2 regions of the Flavonifractor sp. An4 genome follow, and region 1 is predicted to be linked to the other one. Evidence: riboswitches for the same ligand, from Rfam matches in the RefSeq annotation. Region 1 holds a riboswitch; the other holds the start of a gene.
The links. A riboswitch is a leader RNA that binds a small molecule or an ion and turns the genes downstream of it on or off. The one in region 1 is predicted to bind cobalamin.
Positions count from the first base shown of each region.

Region 2: it holds a riboswitch for cobalamin, as region 1 does, so the genes downstream of both, B5F94_RS04680 (hypothetical protein) here and cbiD (cobalt-precorrin-5B (C(1))-methyltransferase CbiD) in region 1, are expected to answer to the same signal.

Region 1 is NZ_NFIL01000016.1:24,954-28,325, reverse strand. It holds gene B5F94_RS08565 (cation-translocating P-type ATPase) at 1-1,156, shown strand, start outside; gene B5F94_RS08560 (GNAT family N-acetyltransferase) at 1,159-1,611, shown strand; cobalamin riboswitch at 1,660-1,843, shown strand; gene cbiD (cobalt-precorrin-5B (C(1))-methyltransferase CbiD) at 1,937-3,073, shown strand; gene cobM (precorrin-4 C(11)-methyltransferase) at 3,120-3,372, shown strand, end outside.
Region 2 is NZ_NFIL01000006.1:113,188-116,559, forward strand. It holds gene polA (DNA polymerase I) at 1-755, opposite strand, end outside; gene B5F94_RS04680 (hypothetical protein) at 967-1,620, opposite strand; cobalamin riboswitch at 1,774-1,968, opposite strand; gene B5F94_RS04685 (DUF975 family protein) at 2,021-2,269, opposite strand; gene B5F94_RS04690 (hypothetical protein) at 2,270-2,848, opposite strand; gene B5F94_RS04695 (sensor histidine kinase) at 2,897-3,372, opposite strand, start outside.

The sequences.
Region 1 (3,372 bases):
CCCCTGGTCCGCCAAGGGCTACCGGGTGCTGTTGGCCGCAGAATACCAGGGGATGCCCGACCAGAAGGGGCTGGACCCCCGGCGGGTGTGCCCCATGGCCCTGGTGCTGCTGTCCAACCGGGTGCGGGAATCGGCGCCCAAGACCTTCCAGTTCTTTGCCGAGCAGAAGGTGGCCGTTAAGGTCATTTCCGGCGATAACCCGGTGACGGTGGCCGAGGTGGCCCGTCAGGCGGGTATCCAGGGGGCGGACCGCTATGTGGACGCCGCCACCCTCCACTCCAACGCGGATATGGACCGGGCGGTGCGGGAATTCACCGTGTTCGGCCGGGTCACCCCCGACCAGAAGCGCAAGCTGGTCCAGGCCCTTCAGCGGGCGGGCCACACCGTGGCCATGACCGGCGACGGCGTCAACGATGTGCTGGCTTTGAAGGATGCCGACTGCGGCATTGCCATGGCCTCCGGCGCGGAGGCCGCCTGCCACGCCGCCCAGCTGGTGCTCCTTAACTCCGACTTTGCCGCCATGCCCAAGGTGGTGGCCGAGGGCCGGCGGGTCATCAACAACATCCAGCGTGCCGCCGCCCTCTATCTGGTGAAAAACATCTTCTCCTTTTTCCTGTCCATCATCTCTCTGTTTGCCACCTTCCCCTACCCGGTGACCCCGCTGCAGATCTCCTTCCTCAGCGCCGTCACCATCGGCGTGCCCTCCCTCTTCCTGGCTCTGGAGCCCAACCACGCGCTGGTGAAGGGAAAATTCCTCACCAACGTGTTCCGGGCGGCCCTGCCCGGCGGCCTCACCGACCTGATCATCGTGCTGGGGCTGGAGGCCTTCTATCTGGTCTTTGGCTTTACCACCGATGAGTTGTCCACTATGTCTACCATCCTGCTGGTGGTCATCGGCCTGCTGGTGCTCTATCAGGTGTGTAAGCCCTTCGACTGGAAGCGGCGGGTGCTGATGATCGCCATGAGCGCCTCCTCCGCGGTGGCCATTATCTGGTTCGGGGCCAGCTTTGGCCTGAGCCAGCTGACCATCCAGTCCTTCCTGGTGCTGGTGGTGTTCCTGTGCCTGTCCTACCCGGTGATGAACGTGCTGCTGAAGGTATGTCAGTACGGCGCCCTGCTGTGGGACAAGGCCAGACATATGAGGCGCCGCACATGAGTCTGACGGTACGGCCCTACCGTCCGTCGGACTGCCCCATTCTGGCGGAGCTCTTTTATCAGACGGTTCATGGGGTGTGCGGACAGGACTATACCCTGCGGCAGCTGGATGCCTGGGCCGACGGCCAGGTGGATCTGGCGGCCTGGGACGCCTCCTTTCAGGCCCATACCACTCTGGTGGCGGAGTGGGACGGGATGATTGCCGGATTTGCCGACCTGGCCGGCGACGGCTACCTGGACCGGCTCTATGTCCATAAGGATCTCCAGGGCCGGGGGATTGCCACCGCCCTGTGCGACGGCCTGCCCGGCGCCCGGCTGACCCATGCTTCTCTTACCGCCCGGCCCTTCTTTGAACACCGGGGCTGGCGGGTGGAGCGGGAGCAGCAGGTGGAACGCCATGGGGTCAAATTGACCAATTTTGTCATGGTATGGGAACCGCCCTGTGCGCTCATATGACAAGAAATTACCTTTACTTTTCCTCTGCGTCCTGATATAATGAGCGGAGAATTGAATCGTATCCGCAGTTGCGGCAGTGCCGCGAAAGGGGAAGCCGGTGCAAATCCGGCGCAGTCTTACCTCTACTGTAAGCGTGGACGAAGGCGCGAATACCATTGGCCCGTGGGGCTGAGAAGGTGCGCCGGAGGAGGAAACGCAAGCCAGGAGACCCGCTGCAGGGATACCGTATTGCGTAGCTCTGAGGTGGAGAGGTGCGGCATTTTTCATTGAAAAAGGCCCTCCCCAAAGCTGGGGAGGGCCTTTTTGTGTCGAAGGAGGCGGTCTGGTGCTGAAACTGTATATCCCGGTGGGAAATAAGCAGCTGCGCTGCGGCTACACCACCGGCACCTGCGCCGCCGCCGCCACAGCTGGCGCGGCAAGACTGCTGCTCACCGGGGAGACTTTGCCCGCGGTAAGGGTGGATACCCCGGCGGGGATCACGGTGGAGGTTGAACTGCTGGAACAGTCCGCCGGAACCGGCTGGGCCAGCTGCGCCGTCCGGAAGGACGGCGGGGACGACCCGGATGTGACAAACGGTACCCTGATTTTTGCCCGGGCGGAAAAAACCGGCGCCCCCGGCATTATCATCGACGGCGGTACCGGCGTGGGCCGGGTGACCCGGCCCGGACTGGACCAGCCGGTAGGCGCAGCTGCCATCAACTCCACCCCCCGGCGGATGATCCGGCACCAGGCGGAGGAGGAGATGGCCAAGGCAGGCTATACCGGCGGGCTGTCCATTACCATTTCGGTGCCGGAGGGGGAGGCCCTGGCCGCCCACACCTTCAACCCCCGGCTTGGTATTGAAGGGGGCATCTCCATCCTGGGCACCAGCGGCATCGTCCGCCCCATGAGCGAGGCCGCCCTCATCGACTCCCTCTACCTGGAGCAGGATATAGCCAAAGCCGCAGGCGTCACCGATCTGCTGGTCACCCCCGGCAACTACGGGGATTCCTTCGCGGAGGGGACTCTGGGCCTGGACTTGACCCACCGCTGCACTTGCAGCAACTATCTGGGTCACGCCATCGACCACGCTGCCGGGCTGGGCTTCCGATCCTTCCTGCTGGTGGGCCACCTGGGCAAGCTGATTAAAGTGGCGGCGGGGAACATGAACACCCACTCCAAGGTGGCCGATGGCCGGCGGGAGACCCTCACTGCCCACGCCGCTCTGACGGGCGGGAGCCCGGCGCTGCTGAAAGCCCTCTTTGCCTGCCCTACCACCGATGCCGGGGTGGAGCTGCTGAAAGAGGACGGGCTGCTGAAGCCGGTGATGGCCTCCATCGCCCAGGCTCTGGAGGAGGTGCTGCACCACCGGGCCGGGCCGGACCTGGCCATCGCGGCGGTGTTCTTCTCCAACCAGTACGGACTGCTGGGAAAGACAACAGGGGCTGACAACTTGCTGGCTCTGCATCAACATCAATCGTAGGGGCGACTTTTACGGCCGTCCGCCGATACAGATAGGAGTTTCGATTATGGTACATTTCATCGGCGCGGGCCCCGGTGGGGCCGATCTCATCACCGTGCGGGGCGCCAGGCTGCTGGGGGAGGCGGATGTGATCATCTACGCCGGTTCCCTGGTGAACCCCGCCCTGCTGGATTATAAAAAGGAAGGCTGCCAGGTCTATGACAGCGCCAAGATGACCCTGGAAGAGGTCATTGCGGTGATGAAAGAGACCGAGGCCAGAGGGGGCACCACCGTCCGGCTCCATACCGGCGACCCCTCCC
Region 2 (3,372 bases), on a different contig from region 1:
GGGGCATCGCAGTGGATGAGGGCCAGGTCGTAGGACATTTTAGCCTGGTCTGCCCCTTCGGTCAGTTTCTTAAGCACGGCAGGCTTGGCCTCTACGCTGTCCAGATCCTGATAAATGGCTTCCACGCTGTGGTAGCGCTGGATCAGGTCCATGGCGGTCTTTTCACCGATCCCCTTGACACCGGGGATGTTATCGCTGGTATCCCCCATCAGTGCCTTCAGGTCCACCATGTGGATGGGATCAAAGCCGTAGGCCTCCCGGAAGGCCTCGGGGGTCATCTCCTTGGTGGTGGTCTGGCCCATACGGGTGGACACCAGCTTCACCCGGGTGGTATCGGTGACCAGCTGGAGGGAGTCCTTGTCGCCGGTGACGATGACGGTATTCCACCCGGCAGCGGTATCCTTCACCGAGATGGTACCGATGAGGTCGTCGGCCTCCCAGCCATCCATCTCATAGCGAGGGATGTTCATGGCCTCCAGTACCTGCTTCAGGATGGGCAGCTGAGCCGCCAGTTCCTCCGGCATTCCCTTCCGCTGGGCTTTGTAGCCCTCATAGGCCAGATGGCGGAAGGTTGGGGCCTTCCGGTCAAAGGTGACACACAGGGCGTCGGGCTGTTCCTCGTCTATCAGCTTGAGCAGGATGTTCACGAAGCCATAGACGGCGTTGGTGGGGGTGCCGTCCTTGGTGGTGAGCAGCTTGATGCCGTAAAAGGCACGGTTGATGATGGAATTGCCGTCAATGACCATGAGCTTCATGAAAGGACCTCCTGCTGTCCGGTACTCCCGGACATAAAATCTCAGGATATAGTATACCAGCTTTCTCCGCCCCGTACAAGAGAAACGCCCGCCGGATCACCTCACAATGGTGACCGCTATGCGCGCCGAGGTCAAATACCCCTCGGCAGAAGCCAGCAGGATATAGATCCTTCTGAGACGGCGGTATCAGGAAGGTCCTTCCCCTCCGGCTTCAGGCATGGCTAACATTCCGCGCCCAATAGCGCCGCATATGTCGGCGCACAGACTTGCTCAGCGCAGGAATGCCCAGCAGTTCCAGTCCGGTCTGCCAGGTGCAGCCCACTTGTCTGAACAATACATCCAGCTCCCCGGGCAGCTCCTCCCGGCAGGGAGGCTGACCTGTCCGTCGGACCGCCGCGCAGTACTCCCCCAGTGTTTGTCGGGCATCCTCATCCAAGCATATACCCCGGGACGCGCACCGCTTCAGGAAGGGCAGGGTGTCCACCCGCTCGGGCCAGTCCGCCGGCCACATGCGCTCTGCCGCCTGCTGGCGGCTCCGGCCCCGTGCCCGCCAACAGGCATGATGGAGGGAACCAAAGCGCTTTTCCAGATACCAGCGGTAGACGCACAGCAACCGCTCCGGACGGGGCGAACCATTGCGCCCCTCCATGGTCTCCACCAGTGACTCCAATAGTTCTTCGTCGGAAAAGCTGGTATACACCTGTCTGCCAATGGGACATTCCGGGGAAAAATAGAGGGTAAGATCTCCATCCAGCTGCTGAGATAATCCGGGCGTATCGGCCATTTCCTCCTCCAGTTCCGCCAGCCACTGACGATATCCATTCAATTCCCGCTGGGACAATCTGTTCTTTCCGGTCCGTTCCATAGCTTTACTACCTCCCTGCCGCTGCAAATGGATTCCGGCGGGGACATCTATGGCCCAGGCCATAGCAAAAGAAAAGAGTTTCCCGGACGGGAAACTCTTTTTTCATCAGCTCAAACGCCTGTGCTGTCACGCGCCATTTCCCCGCCGAATATGCGCGTTACCGTCGCGGCTGGCTGGTCTCCTGGCTTGGATTCAACCTTACGCCCGTCTTCCCATCCGTACCCGGACAGTGACCTTATGAGCGCTCGTCATCCTTACAGTAGAGAGGGCTGCTGCGGACTTGCACCGCATTCCCATTGAAAGCTCCGCCCCTGAGGACGGACAGCTACCAACCGCTGATTGGATTCAGTTGTTGTTTCTATTATATCATCTTCGTCCGAAAATACAATGCCTACTTTGGTTACATCCCGCCGTAAGGTCCGTTCCACCCGCCGGGCTGAGGACGCTGAGGAAAGGCTCCATACACCACCCAGTTATAAAAATTGGCATTGGCCGCCCCCATATAGGGGCCGATCCACAGGCTCAGAATACCCAGGGTGAAGGGAGACAAAATCAGCCATCCCAGGAAGGACAGGTCCTGTACGAACAGTGCCATGATATTGCCCCGCATGGCGTTGCGGCTGTGGCCAATGGCCTCCAGGGCGCCCATCTACGGGTGGTCCAACAGAAAGTAGACCGCCAGCCGGTAACGATAGGATATGGCAATCATCCAAACCAGCATGATCAAAGCGCCGACAAAGATCAGGGTGACGCTGTGCATTAGATAGGCCAGAAACACAAAGCCCACATAGACCGCCATACCGATGAGCCCCCACAGGAACACGAACAGGGCCGACAGGAAATTCACGGCCAGTGCCCGTCCTATCGTATAAAAGCCATCCAGCAGATTTCGGTAGCTGGGACCTTCCCGCCGGGCCAATCGCAGGCTATAGGAGGTATATCCGTAATCCATCACCCAGCTATAGAGCGCCAGCAGCAGCTCCATGACCAAAATCACTGCAATACGCTGGGGGGTAAAAATGGCGGTCAGGATCTCTTCCACTTCATAGTTGGTCTCTGTTAGATAAAAATAGGCAGCCTGAAAAGGCTCAGATACAAAATTCAGCACCACACTGCTCAGTACACCGGTCAGTAGCACATACATCAGCGTCACCAGCATGGGGTGGGGATAGGCCCCCCGCATGGCATCCCGTGCCAGCCACTTGGACTCAGGACGGTTATATCCCATGGTACTCCCTCACAATCGTTTCTACCTTGTTGAGGAAATGATACCACATCATGTTTTCGATTGCAACCCGGGCAGCACCACCGTAAAGGTCACGCCCCCCGTCCGGTTGACCGCCCAGCAGCGTCCTCCATGGGCCTCCACCGCCGCCCGGACAATGGCCAGGCCCAAACCGGTACCTCCGTCCGCCCGGCTGCGGCCCTCATCCCCCCGGTAGAAGGGCTCAAACAGGCGGTCCAGATGTTTTTGCGGGATGACGGGGCCGTCGTTGTCCACGGTCAGCGTGATCCGCCGTCCCTTTTGGGCCAGGGAAATGGTCACCGCGCCGCCGGGGGTGCAGTGGCGCAGGGCATTGTCCGCCAGATTGTCCACCATTTCCTCCAACCGCAGCCGGTCCCCCAGCATGGATGCCGGGGCCAGTTGAGTACGCAGTTCAATGTTCTTTTCCTCCGCCAGCAGGGACAGCCGTGCAGCACCATTCTCCACCAGAGCAGCCAGATCCAGGGGTTCCCGTTCCACCTTGCCGC